3 regions of the Exiguobacterium sp. N4-1P genome follow, and region 3 is predicted to be linked to each of the others. Evidence: riboswitches for the same ligand, from Rfam matches in the RefSeq annotation. Region 3 holds a riboswitch; each other region holds the start of a gene.

What was found. Region 3 has a riboswitch for S-adenosylmethionine ahead of mtnK (S-methyl-5-thioribose kinase). Riboswitches for the same ligand answer to the same signal wherever they lie in the genome.
Positions count from the first base shown of each region.
Region 1: another riboswitch for S-adenosylmethionine. It lies ahead of A0126_RS12490 (methionine ABC transporter ATP-binding protein); the one in region 3 lies ahead of mtnK (S-methyl-5-thioribose kinase).
Region 2: another riboswitch for S-adenosylmethionine. It lies ahead of A0126_RS14490 (LLM class flavin-dependent oxidoreductase); the one in region 3 lies ahead of mtnK (S-methyl-5-thioribose kinase).

Region 1 covers NZ_CP022236.1:2,431,130-2,438,823, forward strand. Annotated here, with positions in the region: gene A0126_RS12480 (alpha-glucosidase) at 1-422, opposite strand, end outside; gene A0126_RS12485 (aminotransferase class I/II-fold pyridoxal phosphate-dependent enzyme) at 589-1,776, shown strand; SAM riboswitch class I at 1,839-1,945, shown strand; gene A0126_RS12490 (methionine ABC transporter ATP-binding protein) at 2,029-3,042, shown strand; gene A0126_RS12495 (methionine ABC transporter permease) at 3,032-3,697, shown strand; gene A0126_RS12500 (MetQ/NlpA family ABC transporter substrate-binding protein) at 3,731-4,546, shown strand; gene A0126_RS12505 (CAP domain-containing protein) at 5,301-6,179, opposite strand; gene A0126_RS12510 (hypothetical protein) at 6,539-6,895, shown strand; gene A0126_RS12515 (chitobiase/beta-hexosaminidase C-terminal domain-containing protein) at 6,911-7,694, opposite strand, start outside.
Region 2 covers NZ_CP022236.1:2,828,490-2,836,183, reverse strand. Annotated here, with positions in the region: gene A0126_RS14505 (DUF817 domain-containing protein) at 1-649, shown strand, start outside; gene A0126_RS14500 (DUF2325 domain-containing protein) at 742-2,010, shown strand; gene A0126_RS14495 (DUF975 family protein) at 2,078-2,752, shown strand; SAM riboswitch class I at 2,943-3,047, shown strand; gene A0126_RS14490 (LLM class flavin-dependent oxidoreductase) at 3,121-4,179, shown strand; gene A0126_RS14485 (ATP-grasp domain-containing protein) at 4,176-5,123, shown strand; gene A0126_RS14480 (SRPBCC family protein) at 5,228-5,686, shown strand; gene A0126_RS14475 (ABC-F family ATP-binding cassette domain-containing protein) at 5,816-7,438, opposite strand.
Region 3 covers NZ_CP022236.1:393,689-401,382, forward strand. Annotated here, with positions in the region: gene A0126_RS02105 (pentapeptide repeat-containing protein) at 160-807, shown strand; gene A0126_RS02110 (MBL fold metallo-hydrolase) at 899-1,654, opposite strand; gene A0126_RS02115 (arsinothricin resistance N-acetyltransferase ArsN1 family A) at 1,728-2,228, opposite strand; gene A0126_RS02120 (1,2-dihydroxy-3-keto-5-methylthiopentene dioxygenase) at 2,417-2,956, opposite strand; gene A0126_RS02125 (methylthioribulose 1-phosphate dehydratase) at 2,972-3,592, opposite strand; gene A0126_RS02130 (2-hydroxy-3-keto-5-methylthiopentenyl-1-phosphate phosphatase) at 3,589-4,248, opposite strand; gene A0126_RS02135 (2,3-diketo-5-methylthiopentyl-1-phosphate enolase) at 4,245-5,435, opposite strand; SAM riboswitch class I at 5,516-5,617, opposite strand; SAM riboswitch class I at 5,822-5,924, shown strand; gene mtnK (S-methyl-5-thioribose kinase) at 6,001-7,170, shown strand; gene mtnA (S-methyl-5-thioribose-1-phosphate isomerase) at 7,167-7,694, shown strand, end outside.

The DNA.
Region 1 (7,694 bases), 1.0 Mb from region 3:
CGCCAATTGTTTGGTGGTGTTCCTTTTTCCCCGTCATGCCAAATGTACCAATCTGACTTATCATTCGTTTGATCACGGCGCGACTCCTCAAACCAGTGATGTTGATTACTTGTGTGATTGACGACAAGATCGAGAATGATTTTTAAGCCGCGCGCATGCGCCGATTCAATCAGCTGGTCCAAATCTGCCATCGTGCCGGCTTTCTCCATGATGCCGTAATAGTCAGCGATGTCGTAACCGTTGTCGATATCAGGTGATGTATAACAGGGGTTAAGCCAAATGACATCCACCCCCAGTGAGGCGATGTAGTCGAGCTTTTCAATCACGCCCCGCAAGTCCCCCATCCCGTCTCCATTCGAGTCGTTAAAACTCCGCCAGTACACTTGATAAACGACGGCTTCTTTCCACCAGGTCCGATTCATCTTTTCCATCTCCCGTCTAGTAGTCAATCGATTACTTGTCTAGTGTATCAAGAACATCGTCTGAAATTGGAATGTTCTTCTAATTTTTAAGGAATTTTAAAAAACCTCTTTCATTTTGACTGAAAATTCGCTATTCTTGACGACAATACCTGAAGGAGGAACAGAGATGAAACATTTCGCCCCATCGATCGCCATCGATCGCTTGCCCGATCCCGTCTTCGCAGAACTTGCCCAACGGATCGGTTCCGTCAAAGCCGCAGGACACGACGTCATCACGCTAGGTCAAGGAACACCGGACCAAACGACACCCGTACATATTCTCGATGCTTTAAAACAAGCCATCGATGATGCAAGTAATCTCCAATACCCGCCGTTTCGCGGACATGATTTCTTAAAACAGGCCGTCGCTAATTTTTATGAATCAGAATTTGGCGTGTCGGTTGATCCGGCGACAGAAGTCGCGATTTTACTCGGAAGCAAGGCCGGCATCGTCGCCCTTCCGCAGACGATCGTCAATCCCGGTGAAGGGGTCATCGTCCCGGATCCAGGTTACCCGGATTACTTATCAGGCGCAGCACTTGCCGGTGCGTATCCGATCACGCTTCCGCTTCTCGCTGAAAATAGCTTTTTGCCTGACTATGATCTCCTCGATTCGCTTGACGTCGAACGAGCCCGGATGTTGTTCCTCAACTATCCGAGTAATCCGACCGGTGCGACAGCGACGGCAGCGGCTTTTGAACAAACGGTCGCGTTCGCTGATGCACATGACATTTGCGTCGTCCATGACTTAGCGTACGGCGGGATCAGTTTCGATGGTCCGACGCGGAGTTTCCTCCAGACGGAAGGCGCTAAGCATGTCGGGATTGAGTTGTTTTCACTCTCTAAACGGTTCAACATGTCCGGCTTCCGGATTGCCTTTGCAATCGGTAATCCGTCCGTCATCGCGAGCATCGAAACATACCAGGAACACCTTTACGTCAGTGCCTTCACACCGATCCAGCATGCAGCGACGGTCGCACTTTCAAGCGATCAGACATGTGTCCGTGAACTGAGCGCCTTGTATGAGACGCGACGCGATGCGTTGTTCGGTGCATTAAACGAAATCGGCTGGGACGGACCGGTTCCCGGCGGTTCGTTCTTCGTCTGGCTCCCTGTTCCGTCCGGCTTCACGTCCCAAAGCTTCACCGATCACCTGCTCGACGAAGCGCATGTCGCCGTGACACCGGGTCATTTCTTTGGTACATACGGTGAAGGTTACGTCCGGATCAGTCTGATTGCCGATGTCGACCGACTCGTCGAGGCTGTCAAGCGAATCGGGACCCTTCAGCTCTTCCAAACCGCCGTTGCCGAATAATTCTGAAAAAACGTTTGACAGATGGGAATCATTTCCGTTAAAGTAAATCCCAACAGCATAGCTACTTATCGAGAGCGACCGAGGGATTAGGCCCAACGACGTCCGGCAACCACCAGTAATGGAACGGTGCCACATCCTACAGAACTTCTTTTGTTCTGAGAGATAAGTTACGAAATTCTACACTTCGTCGCTTTTTTCTGGTTGCTCTCTAACTGGAAAAAAGCGATTTTTTTGTATCGGGAGGGAAACATCATGATTGAGTTCGCACACATCACAAAACAATTTGTCCGTGACCGTACACCGATTTTTGCATTAAACGATGTCAACTTAACGATTGAACAAGGGGAAATCTTCGGCATCATCGGTGAATCCGGCGCCGGAAAAAGTACACTCTTACGGTTGATTAACGGACTCGAGACACCGACGAGCGGTACGGTCATAGTAGACGGAGCCAATCTATCACGTGTCTCCAAAACGTCTCTCCGCAAACTCCGTCTCCGGGTCGGTATGATCTTTCAACACTTTCAACTGATTCAGTCCCGCACCGTTGCCGACAATATCGCGTTCGCCTTAAAGGCTGCCGGTGTCAAACGACGTGAGTTCCCGAAACGGATTCAAGAATTAACGGCACTCGTCGGACTCGAAGGATTCGAGACGAACTATCCGAGCCAACTCAGTGGTGGACAAAAACAACGCGTCGGCATCGCACGAGCGCTCGCCAACAATCCAAACATCTTACTCTGTGACGAAGCGACCTCAGCGCTCGATCCGGTGACGACGCTCCAGATTCTCGATTTACTGAAAGATTTGAACGCCCGGCTCGGTTTGACGATCATCCTCATCACCCACGAAATCGACGTCGTCAAACAAATTTGTCACCGCGTCGCCGTCATGGCGCACGGTGAAGTCGTCGAAGTCGCTTCGACTTACGCCATATTTAGTCAAGCCGAACATCCGGTCACAAAACATTACGTCGATACGGCACTCCAAATCGAGTTGCCGGAACGGATTTTACGGACGACACCCGGCAAAGTCATTCGACTTCAGTTCACGGGTGAAAAAACAAGTGAGAGTACCTTATCTGAAGCCATCAAACAATTCGATATCGCAGTCAGCATCCTGCATGGGAAGGTCGACTACATTCAGGACGTCGCGTTTGGCGTCTTAATCGTCAGTTTGACGGGACCGACACTGCACGTGAATCGTGCCTTAACCTGGCTCGAGGGACAGTTGCACGCAATCGAGGTGATTCAAGATGTCGCTTGACCGGTTTACGACCATACTCCCTGACTTAACGAAAGCACTCGGAGAGACGGCCTTCATGGTCGGCATTTCACTCGCCTTCGCCATCATCATCGGAATTCCACTCGGGATTTTATTATTCATCACCGACCGCGGACTCTTTTTCCAAAACGTCTTCATTCGAACGACGTTGGACTTCGCCATCAACATCGTCCGCTCGTTACCATTCATCATCCTACTCGTTGCTTTGATTCCATTGACGCAACTCATCACGAAGACGACGATCGGTCCTGCCGCCGCCTCGGTCAGCTTGAGCGTCGCCGCGATTCCGTTTCTCGCCCGACTCGTCGAAACCTCACTCCGTGAGATTCCACCCGGTTTGATTGAAGCAGCAGAAGCGTGCGGGGCGAAACCGCTTCGCATCATTATCAGTGTTCTCCTTCCGGAAGCATTGCCCGGAATCATTCAAGGCTTGACGTTGACCTTGATCAGCCTGATCGGATTCTCAGCGATGGCAGGGATCGTCGGTGGCGGCGGAATTGGTGACCTCGCGATCCGGTTCGGTTATTATCGGTACGATAACGTCGTCATGATCATGACGATCGTCGTGCTTGTCGTCATCATTCAAGTCATTCAGGCACTCGGCAACCGGTTCGCACGTGTCGCCGATAAACGATAACTTACAAATAGAGAACGCAAGGGAGAGATTACGATGAAAAAACGCTATGCCTTTTTAGCAACAGGATTATTAGGAGCAAGCATCTTAGCCGGATGCGGTGACAGCAGTGCAAATGAAGAAACGAAGTCCATCAAAATCGGGGCGACGAGTGGTCCGTATAGCGATATGGTCAAAGAAGCGATTCAACCGGGACTCGAAAAGAAAGGCTACAACGTCGAAATCGTCGAATTCAGTGATTACATTCAACCGAACCTTGCCCTCGGGAGCGGTGATATCGATGCCAACCTGTTCCAGCATTCAATTTATTTAAAAACGTTTGCGAAAGAAAAAAATCTCGATCTCACAGGGCTGATCACCGTCCCAACCGCACCGATGGGATTATACAGCAAGTCCTATAAAACGTTGGACGATGTCAAAGAAGGTGCTGAAGTCGCAACACCCAATGACCCGACGAACCAGGCACGTGCTTTAAACCTGTTAGCGGATCAAGGTTGGATTGAACTAAAAGCAGATACCGATCCATTGACCGTCTCAGAAAAGGACATCATCAAAAATCCAAAGAAACTCGTCATCAAACCGCTTGAAGCCGCTCAGCTCCCACGCGCTGTCGAAAGTGTTGATATTTCAGCTGTTCCCGGAAATTTCGCACTTGCTGCGAAGTTCGACTTACTCGATGCACTCGCACTCGAGACGATGAACGAGCAGTACCGCAACTTAGTCGCTGTTAAGACAAGTGACGAAGACAAACAACTGGCCAAAGACTTAACCGCTGTCGTCAAATCGGATGATTTTAATGAAGTGATCGAAAAATCATTCAAAGGATTCAGCAAACCAGACTGGGCGAATTGAGCAGAAGTGTCACTTTTACGGAAAGACCTTATTCTCGCCACTTCTCAAAAGAATAAACGCCATAAAAAACCGGACGGCTCCACCTCCTTTCAATAACAGGGGTGGGCCGTCCGTTTTTTCGATAGTATCTCTGTTACTCGTCGCTCCCCCTTCCCGAATCGCAGCCTTTCTCAGGTCTTCTTCCATTAGAAAGCTAAAAAAGATTCACTTCATCGTGACTCCTACGGGAAAAAGCGCAAGGCTTGCGCCTCGCCCGAGGAAAGCACGGGAAGCAGGAATCTTTTCGCCTCTTAACATTCATTTCCACCGACTGACACCACATATTTTCTGATTCGTAGAATGCGTCGCCCATCCTTCCCAAATCGTCTCCGAGCGGCAAGCCTTCACGCCGCTTCGTTTCACTGCAGGGTCGCGCTTGCTTGCTCTTTCGCTCGAAAGCGATTCGTGTCAGGAAACGCGACGCATCACAGGCTTTCTAGTATTTCCTTCTATATAGAAAAGCTAAAAAAGATTCACTTCATCGTGACTCCTACGGGAAAAAGCGCAAAGCTCGCTTGCGCTGTCAGAGGCAGGCGAGACCCTGCACCTTGACCTGTAAGGGAAAGGGGCAACGGCTTGCGCCTCGCCCGAGGAAAGCACGGGAAGCAGGAATCTTTTTCACCCAGTAAACTCCTTCACCCGGAATGCAAGACAAATTAAACAGCCTAGATTCCCATTGACGAGAACCTAGGCTTTACTTTAGTTCGTGCTATTTTCACGGTGTTCTAAAGTTAATCGTAAAGTACGGTGCATCTTTTCTAAACGCCACTCCAACATCCGCTTGTTTGAAGCCGCTTTGCATGATGTTCTCACGATGCCCTTTTGAGTTCATCAATCCCCAGTGGGCAGCGAAGACATTCGGATACCCCATCGATAAGTTTTCACCCGCCATCGAGAAGCGAATGCCTTCTACCTTCATCCGGTCGAACGGGTCACGGCCTTCAGGATCCGTATGCGAGAAAAAGTTATTCTCCGCCATGTTTTCACTGTGTCCGCGCGTGACCGGTTTTAATGCTGTATACGGCGACAATGCAGGTTTCTTGTACTCGGCACGTTCCCAGTTCATCAAGCGTAACATCAACTTCTCATCCGTCGTTCGCAACGCTTTTGAAGCAGCACCGTAGAACCCTTCTTTTTTCGCTTCGACGTCCTTCGGAATCGCCAGTGTTGCTTTGACGCGATTTTTATCATATTGATCAAAGAAATACGTCACGTAGTTATCGTTCTTTTCATAGACGGCTGCATGATCAAGGTTCAGCATGTAGTTCGTATTTCCCTTTCGATAGGACTTGACGACCTTCCAGCCTTTTTTCGCAAGCGTCGCTTCCGTATCTTTATTTAACGTCGCGCCTTGCGTCGTCACGCCGTCCCGGAAACGATACTTCCCGTAATCTTTCCCGTCCTTCGTCAGTGCGACAAACTCTTCTGTCGCTGTCCGTCTGACTTCCCACTTGTATCCCGGGTACTCACTTGTATATGCGTCAATCAGCTTCCCCCCACTTTTCGGGTACTCCGCCTCCGCTTGTTCGATTGGAACGCTTTCGCAACCAAAGAAAGCAAATGCTATTACCCCGAGGACTAATACTTTTTTCATCCTGCTGGTCCGCCTCCTTCTTTCTTGCATTACCCTTATTTTAAAAGAAATTGAACCGTTCGAACAGTCAGAGTATCCATTCTAAGAAAATCACATGATTCATTCGACTCGTTCACAATACAGACACATTTTAGCAACATCGCCTTTAAAGGTCTGACAACTTAGTCTGAAGCCATTCTCATTTCATTATCGTACAGAAAATGAACTATTTTTCCCTCTTGTTGAAATGTGTGAACATTCTTTTATTTTCATTCTTTGCAAATCTTATTGCCGTTCTTTCATCACCTAGCTAATATTAGGAATCGTAAGGAAAAAAAATACGAGTTTGCCCATATAATATCCATCAAAAGGAGTATGCCATGATTCTTCTCTACTTTATCTATGAATCGATTACGTTTCTCGCGATTCAGCAGTACTTGTTTTCAGGTTGGATGATTCTCGTTGTGTTGACGGTCTCCTTTAGTCTCGCGAACGCACATGACGAAGTTCACTATAGCCAACGTCTCGGATTCGAACTGCTCGTCCCGGGTGTCGGAAACTTATTACGGAAGAACTTTATCGTCGGTCTTGCCACGATTATTACCTTAATCATCATCCACTTCATGTATATGTTCCGGATTCTTCCTCTTGAAACTGCCCTGCTCCTCACCTTTTCAATCAGTACCCTTTCCTTCCTATCTCTTTTTATCCGAACACAAAAAAAAGCGGACCGCTAAGTCCGCTTTTTTGATTTATTGAAATTTATCAGAAGTCGTTAATTTGTAGCGTTTTGAAAGCTCAAGCCAATTCTGCCCATCTTTTTTCGTCTTCACGAGAATGTATGGCAGGCCTTTCGAAACACGAAGTTCGAGTAATTCACCTTGTTGCTGACCATGTGTTTCACTCACTTTCAACCAACGCTTTGCAATTTTTCGTTCAATGACGATGTGCTTTCCTTTTTGAACAGCACGCCATTTTCCAATTTCGGCTTTTCCTCTAACAGGAACGGCACTCTCAGCACCTTGAATTGAAATAATGGCTGGATCGTGGTCACTCGCACTTCCGTCCGCTTCCATATAATCCGAGTTGATGTTGACGATATCTGATGACGTATATCGTTTTAAATTTTTCGAGATTAAGATGTGATCGAGTACTTGTGCGTTACCATTATAGACGTACGAGTAACGTTCTGATTTCGGAAGATCATCGACCGTGTTCCACAAGTTCTTTCCTTTGAGGATGTCGAGTGTTTTCGAGAACTGGAAGTCATTCAAGTCGCCAAGAACAACGACATTCGAGTCTTTGACTTCTGTTTCGAGTTCATTGACGAAATCTTGGACGATTGTCGCAATCGCATGACGCTGTACTTCGCTCTTACGTACGACCGGTTGATTTTTACCGAAGTCTGCTCCGTCGCCACCTTTAGAGTTAAAGTGGTTGACGATGACATGGTACGACTCCCCTTTGAAGAGGAATTCCCCGACGAGTGGCTTCCGTGAACTTGCGAAGTTCGGGTCGAGCGGTTGAATCCGTCCC
Region 2 (7,694 bases), 600 kb from region 3:
CCTGTTACTGTGGTGTCTGTTCGTCCAAGTCGCCTTACTCGTGACTCGTTATGAAACGAAAGAAGAGTTCAAGCTGATTCTTATTTTTCACGTCATCGGATTAGGACTTGAGCTGTTTAAAGTCCACGTCGGCTCGTGGAGTTATCCGGAAGACGCTGTTTCGAAAGTGTTTGGTGTTCCGCTCTACGCAGGTTTCATGTATGCCAGTGTCGCGAGTTACATCTGTCAGGCGTTTCGGCGACTTGATCTTCGGTTTACGTCCTTTCCACGTCCGACCCTCGCACTTGCTGTCGGGAGTTTGATTTACTTAAACTTTTTTACGCACCACTGGATGCTCGATTTACGGTGGTTCTTGATGGGACTCGTCATCGTCGTCTTCTTTAAATCGTGGGTCTACTTCCGACTAGAGGATACGGTTTACCGTCTCCCGCTTGTCTTATCATTTTTACTAATTGCCTGGTTCATTTGGCTGGCGGAAAACATCGTCACCTTTTTTAAGGGCTGGGTCTATCCGCATCAGCAAGAGGGCTGGGCACTTGTCGATTTTGGCAAATTATCGTCTTGGTTCTTACTCGTCATCATTACCGTCTTGATTGTCGTCGTCGAAAAATACCGAAGTGGCGACTCCGCAGTCGAAGTTAAATCGTAACCCGTAATAAAAAAATACCCGGTTGTTTTTTTACACGGGTGAAGCATCTTGACCTTGCTATAGTTTAAAAAAATAGTAAAGGGGTTTTTAACATGATGCATCACGTAATCGAACGAGCGAAGGAGTTAGTTACAAGCAAACTGAACATCGTCGAGACAGCAGACGACTGGGGTTTGTTACTTGAAGAAATCAACGGAATCGATGAATGGGTCCAGCTGTCGCAGTACTACGCGCCACGTCAAACAACGACGAAACTAGTAGAATGTCCGGAAACACCATCTAGCCTCCCGATCAAAATGATCCAGGAACGGAAGGAAGAAGTTGAACGGACTGTCGAACAACGGTATTCCTATACGTTCGAACGGCAATTAAAGGGCGGCTCGTTACGGGAATGGCCAAACAGTCATGTCTCAGAAACAGAAATCCGTGACTGGAACCTGGAGCATGGGATGGAAGTCCGTGTCCAAGTCCTACATCAAGATGAGCGCCGGACGTCGCTTGAAATCTTAGCCGTCGTCGCGACGGATCAAGTAAAACCACTTGCAGAGCGAATCGTTTTTGAAAAGTGTATCGTCAAGAACCATGGCATCATCGAAGCGACGATTGACGGTCCACTGCAAGATGAGACGGGAAAACCGTTCTATTACACGACACCACTCGAAGACATGCGGTTCTTCCAACTGAAAGCAGGTCAACTCGTCGACCTCGTCATGTGGAAAGGTCATCCGGAGACATTGACGATTGTTTGGAAACACGCATTTCATTATGAAGTACCGACCATGACGGAATTACCGGCACGCGACGTATCGAATGGTTCGCCCGAGTCCGCCACTGCGTCACCTGCAAATAAACAGGCGAAAACAGGACGCTACGACAAGATGATGCAACGGAAACCGAAGGCGAAGAAAGTCAAAAAAGAGCGGCGCCTCCGGGAGAAAAAAGCCCATCAGCTCGAACGCCTCGATACGACGACGTTACCCGGTCAACCAATCGAATTCGTCGATAAAACGGCACTCGATTTTGCTTCCTACGACGGCATGCGTCTCGTCATCGTCGGTAATGAGCAACAGCGCGCCGTCTACCGCGACTTCTTTGCGGAGACGGGAGTCGAATTAATCCATCTTGGCGGTGACGCCCAAGCCGCGAAAAAAATCGCCTGTCTCGCGAAAAAGACGGACGCGATCGTCGTCGTCAAAAGTCGGGTTTCTCACGCAGCAGCGGCACATGTTCTCGTGCAAGCAAAAAAGCACGATATTCCGTTTGCGATTGAACGACTCGATGGACGACGCTCTTTGTATACGGCGTGCCAGCAACAACTTGAAAAAGCAATGGTCCAACGTTTACTAAAAGACGAGCGTTAAAAAGTGAAACCTCCTCAAAAATAAACCGTAAAGAAAGGTAGCACTTATTTTTGAGGAGGATCTTTCGATGTCAAAACAATTAAAATTAGCAGCGCGCGAGTCGTTGCAGGGACGATGGGGCTTCATGGCATTAATGATGTTGTTGTTCTTAATCATTCAAGGCGTTCCGAACGGATTTGCGTCCTCACCCGAAGAGGATTTCCAATTTATCGACTTGATTGGTATGCTCTTGACGGTGTTGACCTTACCGGTTGCAATGGGATGGTCATGGCTCGCCCTATCTGTCGCCCGAGACGAGCAGACGAAAGTCGCCGATTTGTTTGAGCCGTACAAAATGTTCTTGAAAGCCATTGGAGTGTCAATCGTCCAAACCTTTTTCTTAGGGCTATGGTTCTTACTTTTCATCATTCCAGGAATCATTAAGTCATTCTCTTACATGTTGACGTATTACATCATTCGGGACGAACCATCGATTGGCATCCTTGATGCCATTACGCGTTCACGCCAAATGATGGATGGACACAAAAAAGAGGCGTTTTTCCTCGTCCTTTCGTTCATCGGTTGGTTCTTGCTCGGAATTGTTACGATCGGAATCGGTTTCCTCTGGATTGGCCCGTACTTCAGCGTCACAATCGCGAAGTTCTACGATCGCGTGCGTGGGGAAGAAGTTTCGACGACTGGTCACCGGACAGCCATGATGGATGCAAATCACAATGACTCACCGTTCGTATCACCAGAATGAATTGATTTTGAACAGCACCATACAAAGCAGGGATTGCCATCTTAAACCGATGTGCAATTCCTGTTTTTAGCTTCTAGACAAAGAAGTATCAAGAAACAGAGTGATTTTCCAAATGTTTTTTAATTCCGATAGGAAAAGAAGGTTTAAAGGTTGCTTTACTCTGCTAAAAGATGTACGCTAATTTCAATTATTCTTATCACGAGAAGTCGAGGGACTGGCCCGACGACACTTCAGCAACCCCGCATGAGCGGAAGGTGCTACTTCCAAGAGGAATTTATTCCTTTGAAGATAAGAGCCGACAGTAGACATTCGTCGCTCTTTTCTAAACGAAAAGAGCGATTTTTTTATGCAAAAAGGGGGCACAGGGGATGGAATACGGATTTTGGTTACCAATCTTCGGAGGTTGGTTACGAAACGTCGAGGATGAACAAATGCCAGCGACATTCGATTATGCGAAACAAGTCGCACAGACGGCAGAACGGATTGGCTTTTCTACGACATTGATTGCAGAATTGAACTTAAACGACATTAAAGGAATAGCCGAACCGAGTCTTGAGGCGTGGACGACGGCAGCGGCCATCGCGGCGACAACGGAACGGTTGGAAATCATGACAGCCGTCCGGCCCGGTTTTCATAATCCGGCGACGACAGCAAAGATGGCGGCGAACATCGATCAGCTGAGTAATGGACGCTTCACGCTCAACGTCGTCTCGGCCTGGTGGGAGGAAGAAGCCCGTCAGTACAATGGGATATTTACAGCCCATGACGAACGATATGCCCGGACGGAAGAATTCGTGACGGTCATGAAAGGATTATGGGCGGACGCATCACCCTATAGTTTTGATGGGGACTACTATCAGCTGGAACGGGCAGAGCTTCACCCGAAACCCGTTCAGCGTCCCGAAATCAAGCTCTACGCTGGTGGTGAGAGTGAGACGGGGAAACAGACGATCGTCAATCACTGTGATGCCTATGTCATGCATGGAGGAACGGTCGATGAAGTCGCGACGAAAATTACGGATATGAAAACCCGCCGCGCGGTGACCGGGAAACAGCCGCTTGCGAGTTTCGGACTGGCGGCCTATATCATCTGTCGCGAGACGGAAGAAGCGGCGCTCGAAGAATGGCGCCGGATTACGAACGTCAAGGAAGACGGTGCCGGATATGCCGGATATGACGACTTCGTCAGTAAATCGCAACTCGAACAACAGGTCAAACGAAATGACTATTCGGTCTCAAACCGGGGACTGCGTCCGAACTTGATTGGGACGCCGGATCAAATCGCAGAACGGATTCTTGAATTTGAAGCAGTCGGCGTGACATTGCTCTTGCTTCAATTTTCTCCGCAACTCGAAGAAATGGAACGCTTTGCCCGCGAGGTCATGCCACGCGTCGAAGCGAAACGAAAGGTAGGTCAACTAAAATGACGAAAATTCATATCTTACACGAAAATCAGGAATGGACGGATCATTTAATCAAGCGACTCGAGGAACTCAACTTACCGTATGAACAGTGGCACCTCAACGAAGGGGTCGTCCCACTCGATGAAACACCACCGGAAGGCGTTTTTTACAGCCGGATGAGTGCCTCGTCCCATACGCGCGGGCACCGCTATGCACCAGAATTGACGGAAGGGGTCCTCGCTTGGCTCGAAGAACATGACCGGACCGTTTTCAACGGAACTCGTGCGTTACGACTCGAGGTCAGTAAGGTCAACCAATACACCGCCTTACGAAAAGCAGGTATCCGTGTTCCGAAAACGACGGCAGCCGTCGGACGTGATCAAATCGTCCAAGCCGCTCAAAACATCGGAGTATCGTCGTTCATCACGAAACACAATCGTGCCGGTAAAGGACTCGGCGTTCAATTGTTCCACTCGATTGAAGCACTCGAGACGTATCTTGACGGACCGACATTCGATGAGCCGGTCGACGGCATCACGTTGATTCAAGAGTACATTCAAGCACCTGAACCCTACATTACGCGTTGTGAATTCGTCGGTGGTAAGTTCGTCTATGCGGTCCGTGTCGATACGTCGGAAGGATTCGAGCTCTGCCCCGCGGATGCTTGTGTCATCGATGATTTGTTCTGCCCGGTCGGAGAAGAGGCGGCAGAGACACCGATGAAATTCCAAATTGTCGACGGGTTCGATGACCCGATCATCGCCCAGTATGAAGCGTTCCTGCAAGAAAATAAAATCGCGGTCGCCGGGATTGAGTTCATCAAGGATGCAGACGGGACGATTTATACGTACGACGTCAATACGAATACGAATTACAATTCGGACGCTGAAGCGGCAGCTGGGAAGTTCGGGATGCTGGAACTCGCAACATTCCTTGGTCATGCGTTAGAACGTCAAACCGTGAAGTGAACATCAAAAACCACTTGAAGTAAGAAAAATACCCTGATTGTGCCGGAGTCGAGCGTTAGAACGACGGACATCAGGGTATTTTTAAACTAAAAGGAGGTGGTGTCATGGTGACGTGGCGTGAAGAAAAAGTACTTGCGATTCCAATCGAACAGGCGTGGCATCTGTTTGATCACGATCGACTGCAACGACTCATTCCGGGTGTCGTCCAGCATGAGGTGATTGAACGTAAGCCGGGCGTCGTCGGATCGACGTACCGGCAAACCTACATGCAAGGGAATCGTCTTGAAACCTACATCGTGACCGATCTCGCTTATACGAATGAACCGGACTATAAACAAAATACGATTGGTTTTACGTTAGCGAAGATGTTTCGCCTTGAGATGTCGTTTGCGCTGAAGCGAATTGATGCGACGAGCTGCCGTTTGATTTACACGGGGAAAAATGAAGGCGTCAACTTCGTCGGTCGCAGTCTCTTATCGTTAGGCGGAGAACGTGAAAACGAGAAAATCGTCAAAGGATTTCTCGAGCGGCTCGAAAAAGAAGTGAAGCAAATCCAAGAATAAAAAGGTACGCTTACTCTCGATTACTGCGAGAATAGGCGTACCTTTTTAAGTAAGGAAGATGATACTTAACAAAAAAATATAAACGTATTTACAAAAAACTGCCCCCGATTAACGAGGACAGTCGACAAATCAATGTGCGTATAACGCAGTCAATTGTTGTTGGATTGAATCGTTGTTGAGGTACTCATCGTACGTCGTTTCTTTATCGACGATTCCGTTTGGTGTGAGTTCGATGATCCGGTTCGCAATCGTTTCGACGAACTGATGGTCATGCGAGCTGAAGAGCATCGCACCTTTGTAAGCAATCAAGCCATCGTTGAGTGCTGTGATTGATTCGAGGTCTAAGTGATTCGTCGGATCGTCAAGGACGAGGACGTTTGAACCACTGAGCATCGCTTTCGATAACATACAACGGACTTTTTCTCCCCCAGAGAGGACTGACGCTTTTTTCATGACTTCTTCTCCGGAGAAGAGCATCCGACCGAGGAAACCACGGAGGAATGTGTCACTTTCATCAGCTGGTGAGTATTGGCGCAACCAATCGAGAATCGTTTTGTCAGACCCTTCGAAGAACTCCGAGTTGTCTTTTGGCAAGTACGATTGTGACGTCGTAACACCCCATTTGAATGTCCCGCTGTCTGCTTCCATTTCACCCATCAAAATTTTAAACAGTGTTGTGATGGCGATATCGCTTTGGCTGATGAATGCCACTTTGTCTGTTTTATTTAATGAGAAACGGACGTTGTCGAGGACTTTGACGCCATCGATTGTCTTCGAGAGACCTTCAACCGTCAACAAATCGTTTCCGATTTCACGTTCCGGTGAGAAACCGACGAACGGATAGCGGCGTGATGACGGACGGATGTCGTCAAGTGTGATTTTATCGAGCAACTTCTTCCGTGACGTCGCTTGTTTCGCTTTTGAAGCATTCGAGCTGAAACGCGCGATGAAGGCTTGAAGTTCTTTAATTTTTTCTTCTTTTTTCTTGTTTTGGTCGCCAGCCATCCGTGAAGCGAGTTGGCTTGACTCATACCAGAAATCATAGTTCCCGATATAGAGTTGAATTTTCCCGTAGTCGAGATCGGCCATGTGCGTACAGACGTTGTTGAGGAAGTGACGGTCGTGGGAAATAACGATGACCGTGTTCTCAAACCCGATCAGGAATTCTTCGAGCCATTTGACAGCTTTCAAATCAAGACCATTGGTCGGCTCATCGAGTAACAGAATATCCGGCTTACCGAACAACGCTTGCGCGAGCAAGACTTTAACTTTTTCTCCACCTGTTAATTCAGCCATTGTTTTTGTGTGAAGGCTTTCTTTGATTCCGAGACCTTGAAGGAGCATCGCAGCTTCAGACTCAGCTTCCCAACCATTCATTTCTGCGAATTCTCCTTCGAGTTCAGCGGCACGCATGCCGTCTTCATCCGAGAAGTTTTCTTTCATATAAATTGCATCTTTTTCTTTCATGACTTCATACAGACGTTTGTGTCCCATCATGACGGTTTCGATGACTTGGAACTCTTCATATTCATAGTGGTTCTGACGGAGTACGCCAAGACGCTCACCCGGTGTGATGATGACATCGCCTTGTTGTGCTTCGATGTCTCCTGCAAGAATTTTGAGGAAAGTCGATTTACCGGCGCCGTTCGCACCAATCAGACCGTAACAGTTACCTGGTGTGAACTTGATGTTGACGTCTTCGAATAATTTGCGGTCCGCAAAGCGGAGGCCGACGTTTTGTACTGTAATCATATAGAGATGAACCCTCGTTTCTAGTGTGTGATGTGCTGTTACGAGTGTACCACAAAATGATACGGCTCGTTTCAAGGACAAAGTTCTTTACATGTTAAGACAGATTCTAAAAATAAGCAACCATGGTCATGAAACATTTTCTGAAATCAACCGTATAAGTTAAAGAGGCAGGATGAAGGAGGGATGAGAAATCATGGCAACATTGTTTACCTTACTGTTTTTCGCACTCATCGCCTTGTTAGGAATCGAACTGTAT
Region 3 (7,694 bases):
TAGCACGGTCTCAAAGTGTCTCAAATCAAAAATTGAAAAAGAGTGTACATGTCATCACTTTTTAGAGCGCAGCATGACTTTAGAAATCATCCTCTTGAGTCATATTTAGGTAACAGGTTTGGTACACTAAGGACTGAGAAGAAGAAGGGTTGGGAGAGAATGAAGAAAAAACCGATGATCCATCTACCGGATGTCCCGAATAATTTAGCAGTCGAAACATTTGCAGAAATCGAAATCGATGATCCGTACTTGTATCAAATGCTGTATGAAAAAGAAACGTTACCCATCGAGCTGACGGAGCGGATCGATGCCAATCAAGTCTGTTTTCGGAATGTCTCATTTGCGGGTCTCGTGTTTGATCGCGCGTCATTTGAAAATGTCCGATTTGAGCAGTGTGATTTGACGGGTTGTCAGTTCCGTGACAGTCGTTTTCATCGCGTTCTGTTTCAGGACTGTCGCCTGACGGGGGTTCAATTAGAAGAAACGACGCTTGATCATGTCACGGTAAAAGCATGCCAGGCGAATTACTTACAAGTGATTCGGACATCGCTCCGACAAGTAACGTTCGAGCAGACGGCGATGCGGGAGACACAATTCTTCGAAGGGAAACTCATCGATTTACGTTTTGAGGATGTTGAATTGATGGAAAGCCAGTGGGTTGAAACTCCGTTAAAAGGACTCGATTTGCGACAAGCGGACGTCTCGGGGATTACGATTGATCCACGCTTTTTGACAGGGGCGATCGTGACGGAAGGACAAGCAATCGCATTTGCCCGATTACTCGGTCTTGTCATTCCGCAAGAATGAACATGAAAAAACCGGACGCTGTTCCTCTTCCTTTTAGGGAAACGGAAAACGTCCGGTTTTTTTGTATTCATACGACTCTCGAAGGAGAGACTTAAAAGGAGAGCGTCTCGCCGTCGTCCGGAATCAAAAAGTGAGCGGAGAGATGATTTGCTGCTAAAAAGTCAGCGATCATATCGCGGCGGAGCAGGCAGTGATTGACAGCTTCGAGATGCGAGACGATGATCGTCGCTTCAGCCGCTGCCGCGTGGACCGCTAATAAATCACGTTCCGACATCGTGATCGGTTCACCGGTCTGGAACTGGGCGGCACCACTATTGACGACGATGACATCCGGTGCATAGGTATCAATCGCAGAATCGACGTCGTCACACCAAATCGTATCACCGGCGATATAGAGCGTCGGCTCATCGGGATGTGTAAAGACGAGACCGGATACGTGTCCCATCCGTTGTCCGATTTCGCCGACACCGTGTTGACCGTTCGTGCGGAAAACTTTGACATCACGGAGTGTCACACCCTGGTCGAACGGCTGAACGTCGGTGAAACCGGCCTCTTTAATGACAGAGGCGTCCGTCGCGTTTTGGGCATAGAGCGGAACCGTCTTCGGTAACAATTGTTTTGCGGCCTCATCGAAATGATCGGCGTGAAGATGTGTCACGAAGACGGCATCCGGGTCGAGTAAGGTCGAGACATCGACTGGTAAGTCGACAAGGGGGTTGCGGTGGGTGTTCGGTGTATGGTCGAACGGAGGAAGCGAACCCTTTTCACCGAGAAAAGGATCAATTAAAAAAACTTGGTTGGCATAGGTCAAGACGAGTGTCGCATTTCGAATTTGCTGGATGTTCACAGGAAATCTTCCTTTCTTGTACGAATCTTCCTCGTCTCATATTCCCGATTTGCCGAACCTTTAATCCAAAACATCATTGGTCCGGTTTAGGGAGAATTTTTTCCATGGCCAGGACATCGACGTAATACCCGTTTAACATTCCTTGTTCTTTAAAGGTACCGACGATTCGGAATCCGGCTTTGATGTAGAGTTTTTGTCCGATCCGGTTGAAGGGGAACGTAAAGAGAATCAGCTTATGCATGCCGTGAATGATTGCATGTTCTTCGATGATGTCGAGTAGTCGTTTTCCGATTCCTTGTCCGCGGTGGGTCCGTGTGATGTAGACGGACAGTTCGCCGACGGACTGATAGACGGGACGCGGATTGTAGGCATCGAGCGAAATGAAGCCAAGAATCTTTGCCCCTTCATAGGCAACGTAACCGGCATGTCGCTCGGAGCGTTCACTGAACCATTGCTGCATGAAGGCGAGATCTTTCGTATCCGTCTCGAGCGTCGCGATCCGGTCTTCGATTCCTTCATTATATATGGCGAGCACGTCCGGTAAGTCGGTTTCTTGAACGAGACGAATCATCATACACGTCAGCTCCTTTTTGTGTCCTTTTCTTCATTATATCGGAGATGGACGAAACAAACGGCATGTTTCTAGAATAGGAAATGCTTCCGTACACGCGCTTTCCTCAAACATGTTTGTCAGACGACGTTTCCGTACAAAAAAAGCCCAGGTCCTCTATTGCTAGAAGACTTGGGCCGGACCGGACTGAATTAGTTTGCTGAAGACAGGGCGTCCCGCTCGTAAATCGGCACCCAGCCGTCCGTCGTGACGAAGATTCGGATCGCCACCACTTTCCGGTCTTCCTGGAGCGTGAAGTAGTGGCGCGTGTTGACGGGAACGGAAATCAAATCACCGGGATTGAGCTCGATGTTGTAATAGCCGACCTCCTCGTCTTTAATCGCAAACACGCCATGGCCGCTGACGATGAAGCGGACCTCGTCATCGGTATGATGGTGTTCTTTTTGGAAGTTGACGAGTAATTCATCGAGATTCGGTGTCGTATCCGACAGTGCGATGATGTCAGCCGTCTGGTAACCGCGACGTTCCGAAACATCTTTAATCTCGTCCGCGAATGTCGTTAAGATCGTCTGTTTGTCGTCATCCGTTAATGTAAAGTTCTCGACGAGGTCGCCCGGTAACTTCGAGACGTCCCATTGTTCATATAAGACGCCGCGTGAAGCAAGGAATGAAGAGACCTCATTTTGATCCGTATACCGTTCGTTTGTCTGTTGGAAAAGTACTGTTGCCATTGTAAATTCCTCCTTTTAATGAATCGCCTGTCGGCACGTTTGTAGTTTTAAGGTGTAACTGAACAAAAACTCGAATGCTTCCAACTGTTTTTTCGCTTCAAAGGCAGTCGGTGCCCAGACGGTGATGCCGTGATTGCGAATCAGGACGGCGCCGCTCTCGGCATGTACATGTGCTGCAAAGGCAGCGGCAAGCGTCGGAATGTCGGCATGGTTCGGGATAATCGGCACACGGACTTCCGCATCTTCTTCCCAACGGCCGAGTGCCTTGATGATTTCCTGACCGGCAAACCGAATCTCGCCTTGGTCGCCGTACAGTTCCGAAATGACATTATTGTCAATCGTATGGACGTGAAGGGAACACCCGGCAGTCGTTCGGTTGAAGACCTCGACGTGGAGCAACGTTTCGGCAGAGGGACGACCCGTCTGTTCGCCGATCAGTTGACCGGACGCGTCGACATGGACGAAGTCGTCCGGTGTATCCTGCCGTTTGTCCTTCCCGCTTGCCGTCACGAGAAATTCAGTCGGTTGATCGGCTGTCCGGATGGCGAGATTGCCGCTTGTGCCGGGGAACCAGTCGCGTGCTGCAAGTTCCTGTTTGACGGCACGTAATTCTTCATATCGTTTTAAGAAGGTCATGTGTACACCACCTTTGTCTGCAGATGATTCAATATGTCATGAAAGTTTTCAAACGGCGTATACGGGATGCCGTGCTGTTCACATAGCGTGATCAGATAATCCCGTGCATAAACGTGATCCGCCTGCTTAGCCAGTTCAAAATCTGTTACGGAGTCGCCGATCGCGATGATCGTGTCACCGTTCTGCTTCAGCTTCCGGGCGATCGAGGTTTTGCAACAGCCGCATTGATTTGTACAGGCCGCGTCGCAGGCATGCGGCCATTCGATTCGAACCGTCTCCTGGCTGAAGTCACTGCCGTTGCAATAAATCGCTTCGTCCGTCAGTACATCCGCAAGAATCGGCTGGACAAAAAAGTCGATCCCGCCGCTGACGATGGAAAAATCAATCTCGTTTGATTTGGCAAAAGCGAGTAAGGTGTCGAAGCCGGGACGAATGACTGCCTGTGTCATCAAGAAATCAATGTAGTCCTGTTTTTGACTGGACGGAAGCAGCTGAAACATCTGTCCGACGCCGGATTGAATCGAGAGCGACCGGTCGAGCACACCTTGTTTTAACGGTTCAAATTTTTCCGGCGGAGCGAACTCCTGCATCAAGGCGATGATATTATCGTGCTCCGTTACTGTTCCGTCAAAGTCACATAAAATCCGGATCGTCATTTCGTGATCCCCCAAGCATCGAGAGCGACACGTAATTCCTCGTGCCGGTGGGCGGCACTTGTCAGTGATTCGCCGGCCAGTGCTGCGCCCAGTGCCTGGCGGAAAGCGATGACTCCGGCCGCAGCACCTTGCGGATGACCGTGGACACCGCCTCCGGCATTGATGACGGAATCGACGCCGAAATCACGAACAAGCTGGGCGACGAGACCCGGGTGGATTCCGGCGGACGGGACCGGGAGAATTGTTTTGGTCTCACCGATTCGGGTCGCTTCGACGGCAATCCCGCGGGCCAAGTCTTTGGCGAGGGCGACATTCCCGTACGGCGACGGGAACAGTGTCAAGTCGGCACCGGCAATCCGCGGCAACGTTCCGAGCAGGACCGGGGCGGCAATCCCGTACTCGGGACTGGCGATCAAGGCACCGCTCAACGCCGGATGATTAAAGATCGGGACCGGGATTTCCGGATCGGCTGCCAGTTCCCGCAAGACATCAAGCCCGTATGTAAACGTGTTGAGCAGGAGGGCTGTCGCTCCGGCTTCGACCAGTCGTTTCGCCTGCTCTTTCAAGCGGAAGACCGGACCACTCAATGTAATCGCATAAAGGGCCCGTTTACCGGTCCGTTCATAGTGTGCATCGAGGACTTCCCGTCCAATCCGCGCCCGGTCGAGTGCCGGTGTCAGCGGATTGTCGTATAAGATTTCGTCATCCTTGACGAGATCAATCCCGCCGGCGAGCTGGGCTTCCAGTTGTTCCCGTAAAAAAACGAGATCCCGTCCGATGACGCCTTTGAAGATGCTCATCAACAGGGGGCGATCATGGACTTGGATCAATTGGCGGACGCCCTCAATGCCGAATTTAGCACCGGGGAAATCCGGTGTGAATGAAGCGGGAAGCTGAAGATCCGTCAGTTTGATTTGACCGTCGAGTGACAGCTTGCCGAAGACGGTCGTCAAAATCGCCGAAAAGTCTCGTGAGACGTTGTGTTCCGGATAACGGATCGTGACATACCCTTTTCCGTCGTGTTCTTCCGTATGGACGACTTGTCCTTTAAAGGATTCAAGCTGTTGTTGTTCCAAGTGATTCAAATCGGTCCATGAGCCGACCGTCAGACCGAGGGCGATTTGCTCTGCCCGTTTTGGTAACTGATCGGTCACGCCGAGTTGGTAAGTTGCGGTAATGTACGCCATGATCGTCGTCTCTCCCTTGTTAAAAAATACAAAAATGGTCCCTCGTCAATGACAAGAGACCATGAAAAATTGCGCGTGGACTCTTATCTGTCAGCGTGTTAGCTGCAAGAATTAGCACCGTGCCAACTGGTCGGTTGCTGCGACATCATAGGGCTCGTCCCTCCGTCTGCTCTTGATAAGAATTGGATGAAATTGTGAAATCTAATTGCAATTTTTACATGAGATGGACGTGATGTCAAATAATTTTTTGAAAATTTATTTTTTTTGAAATCAGCTTCTATAGATGGCGGTCTTTTAAATGGTTTTTCACTAAAAATTGGAATTGACAGATGATTTAAGACGGGCGTAATATTCGAATCAACATCGAACACAACAACCACATATGACTCTTATCGTGAGTTGGCAGAGGGAATTGGCCCGAAGACGCCGCAGCAACCGACCATCCGGCACGGTGCTACATCCAACAGACATTCGTCTGAGAGATAAGAGGACGGATGATACCCCGCGCCTCTTTTCTATGACGAAAAGCGGCGTTTTTTTGTGTAGAAATGAAGGGGGAAGCAAGATGGCATATCAAGCATTTACAGAACAGGACGCCATTAAACGTGTCCGGGAACTCGGACTCATCGGACAGGAAGAAGCGACGGCAGAAGAAATCGGCGACGGCAACTTGAACTTAGTCTTTCGGATTCAGGCAGGGAAAGAACGTTTGATCTTGAAGCAGGCATTACCTTATGCAAAAGTCGTCGGGGAAAGCTGGCCCTTGTCACTCGAGCGGGCCTGGATCGAACAGTTGGCACTGAAGGAATTCGCAAAATACGCGACGCCATTCGTTCCACGGGTCTTTCATGCGAGTCATGAAGAAGCGTATACAGTGATGGAGGACTTGTCGCACCTGCAAATCGTTCGGACGGGATTGCTCGCAGGCGAAACCTACCCGCTCCTTGCAGAACATGTCGGTTCTTACTTGGCACGGACGTTATTTTTCACGTCAGATTTTGCGCTCGGTCCGGTCGGAAAAAAACAGGTCGCACGTGACTATTACAACCCGGATTTATGCGACATTACGGAAAAGTTAATCTTTACGGATCCGTTTTACGACGCGGAAACAAACAACATCGAGAGCGGCTTGGAAACAGACGTACAGCAGCTCTGGCAGGACGAAAAACTGAAGCGGGAAGTCGCGAAGCTCGAAACGTTGTTCATCACGAAAGGGGAGGCCTTATTACACGGAGATTTACATACAGGAAGCATTTTTGCTTCGGCGGGCGAAACGAAAATCATCGATCCGGAGTTCGCTTTTTACGGACCGTTCGGGTTTGATGTCGGTCAGTTCATTGCCCACCTCTGCTTTGCGGCGTATCCGAACTATGCTGAGTTGCGGGAGAAGCGGGTGAAGGATATCGATACGTTCTGGCTGACGTTTGCTTCGACGTTCACGGCACTGTGGGAACGGGAAGCCGTCGAACCTTTCCGGACGGTACCCGGGCTTGTCGATGATGTCCTCAGTACAATTCTCCAAGACGCGCTCGGTTTCGCCGGTTGTGAACTGATCCGGCGGACGATTGGTTTGGCACCGGTCGCTGATTTGGAACAAATTCCGGATGCTGCGACGCGCCTTGAACGGAAACGTCATGCGTTACGCCTCGGGACGGCATTGATTAAACGGCGCGGCGAATGTAAGACGTTTACCGATCTCCGGAATTTTGACGTGACGGAGGAATTGAGCCGATGAGCGAGTTTATCCGTAGTGTCATCTATGAGCGGGCGTGCTTAAAGATCCTTGATCAGACCCGTCTCCCGCAAGAAGAACGGTACGAAGTCATTCATGATTTGGCGCAAGCGGTTGAGGCGATTAAACAACTTCGTGTCCGGGGGGCGCCGGCAATCAGTCTGTTCGGTGGATTCGTCCTCGTGCAGGAAGCGTTCCGGACGACGGGATCGCTTGACGAGGTCAAACAAAAACTGTTGACGGTATCGGCGGAGTTACTGGCGACCCGGCCGACCGCCGTCAATTTGCGGAACGTACTCGATGCGCTCAATCAGCTTATCCTTTCGAGCACAACGCTCGAGGAACTGCCGAAACGTCTGGAACAAAAAGTAATTGCCCTTTATGAAGCCGATGCCAAGACGTCACGGCAAATCGGTGTGCATGCGTTGGAGCTGTTTCAAGCGGGAGACCGGGTGTTGACGATTTGTAACGCCGGATCGATTGCGACAGCGGCGTACGGGACGGCACTGGCCCCGTTTTATCTTGCG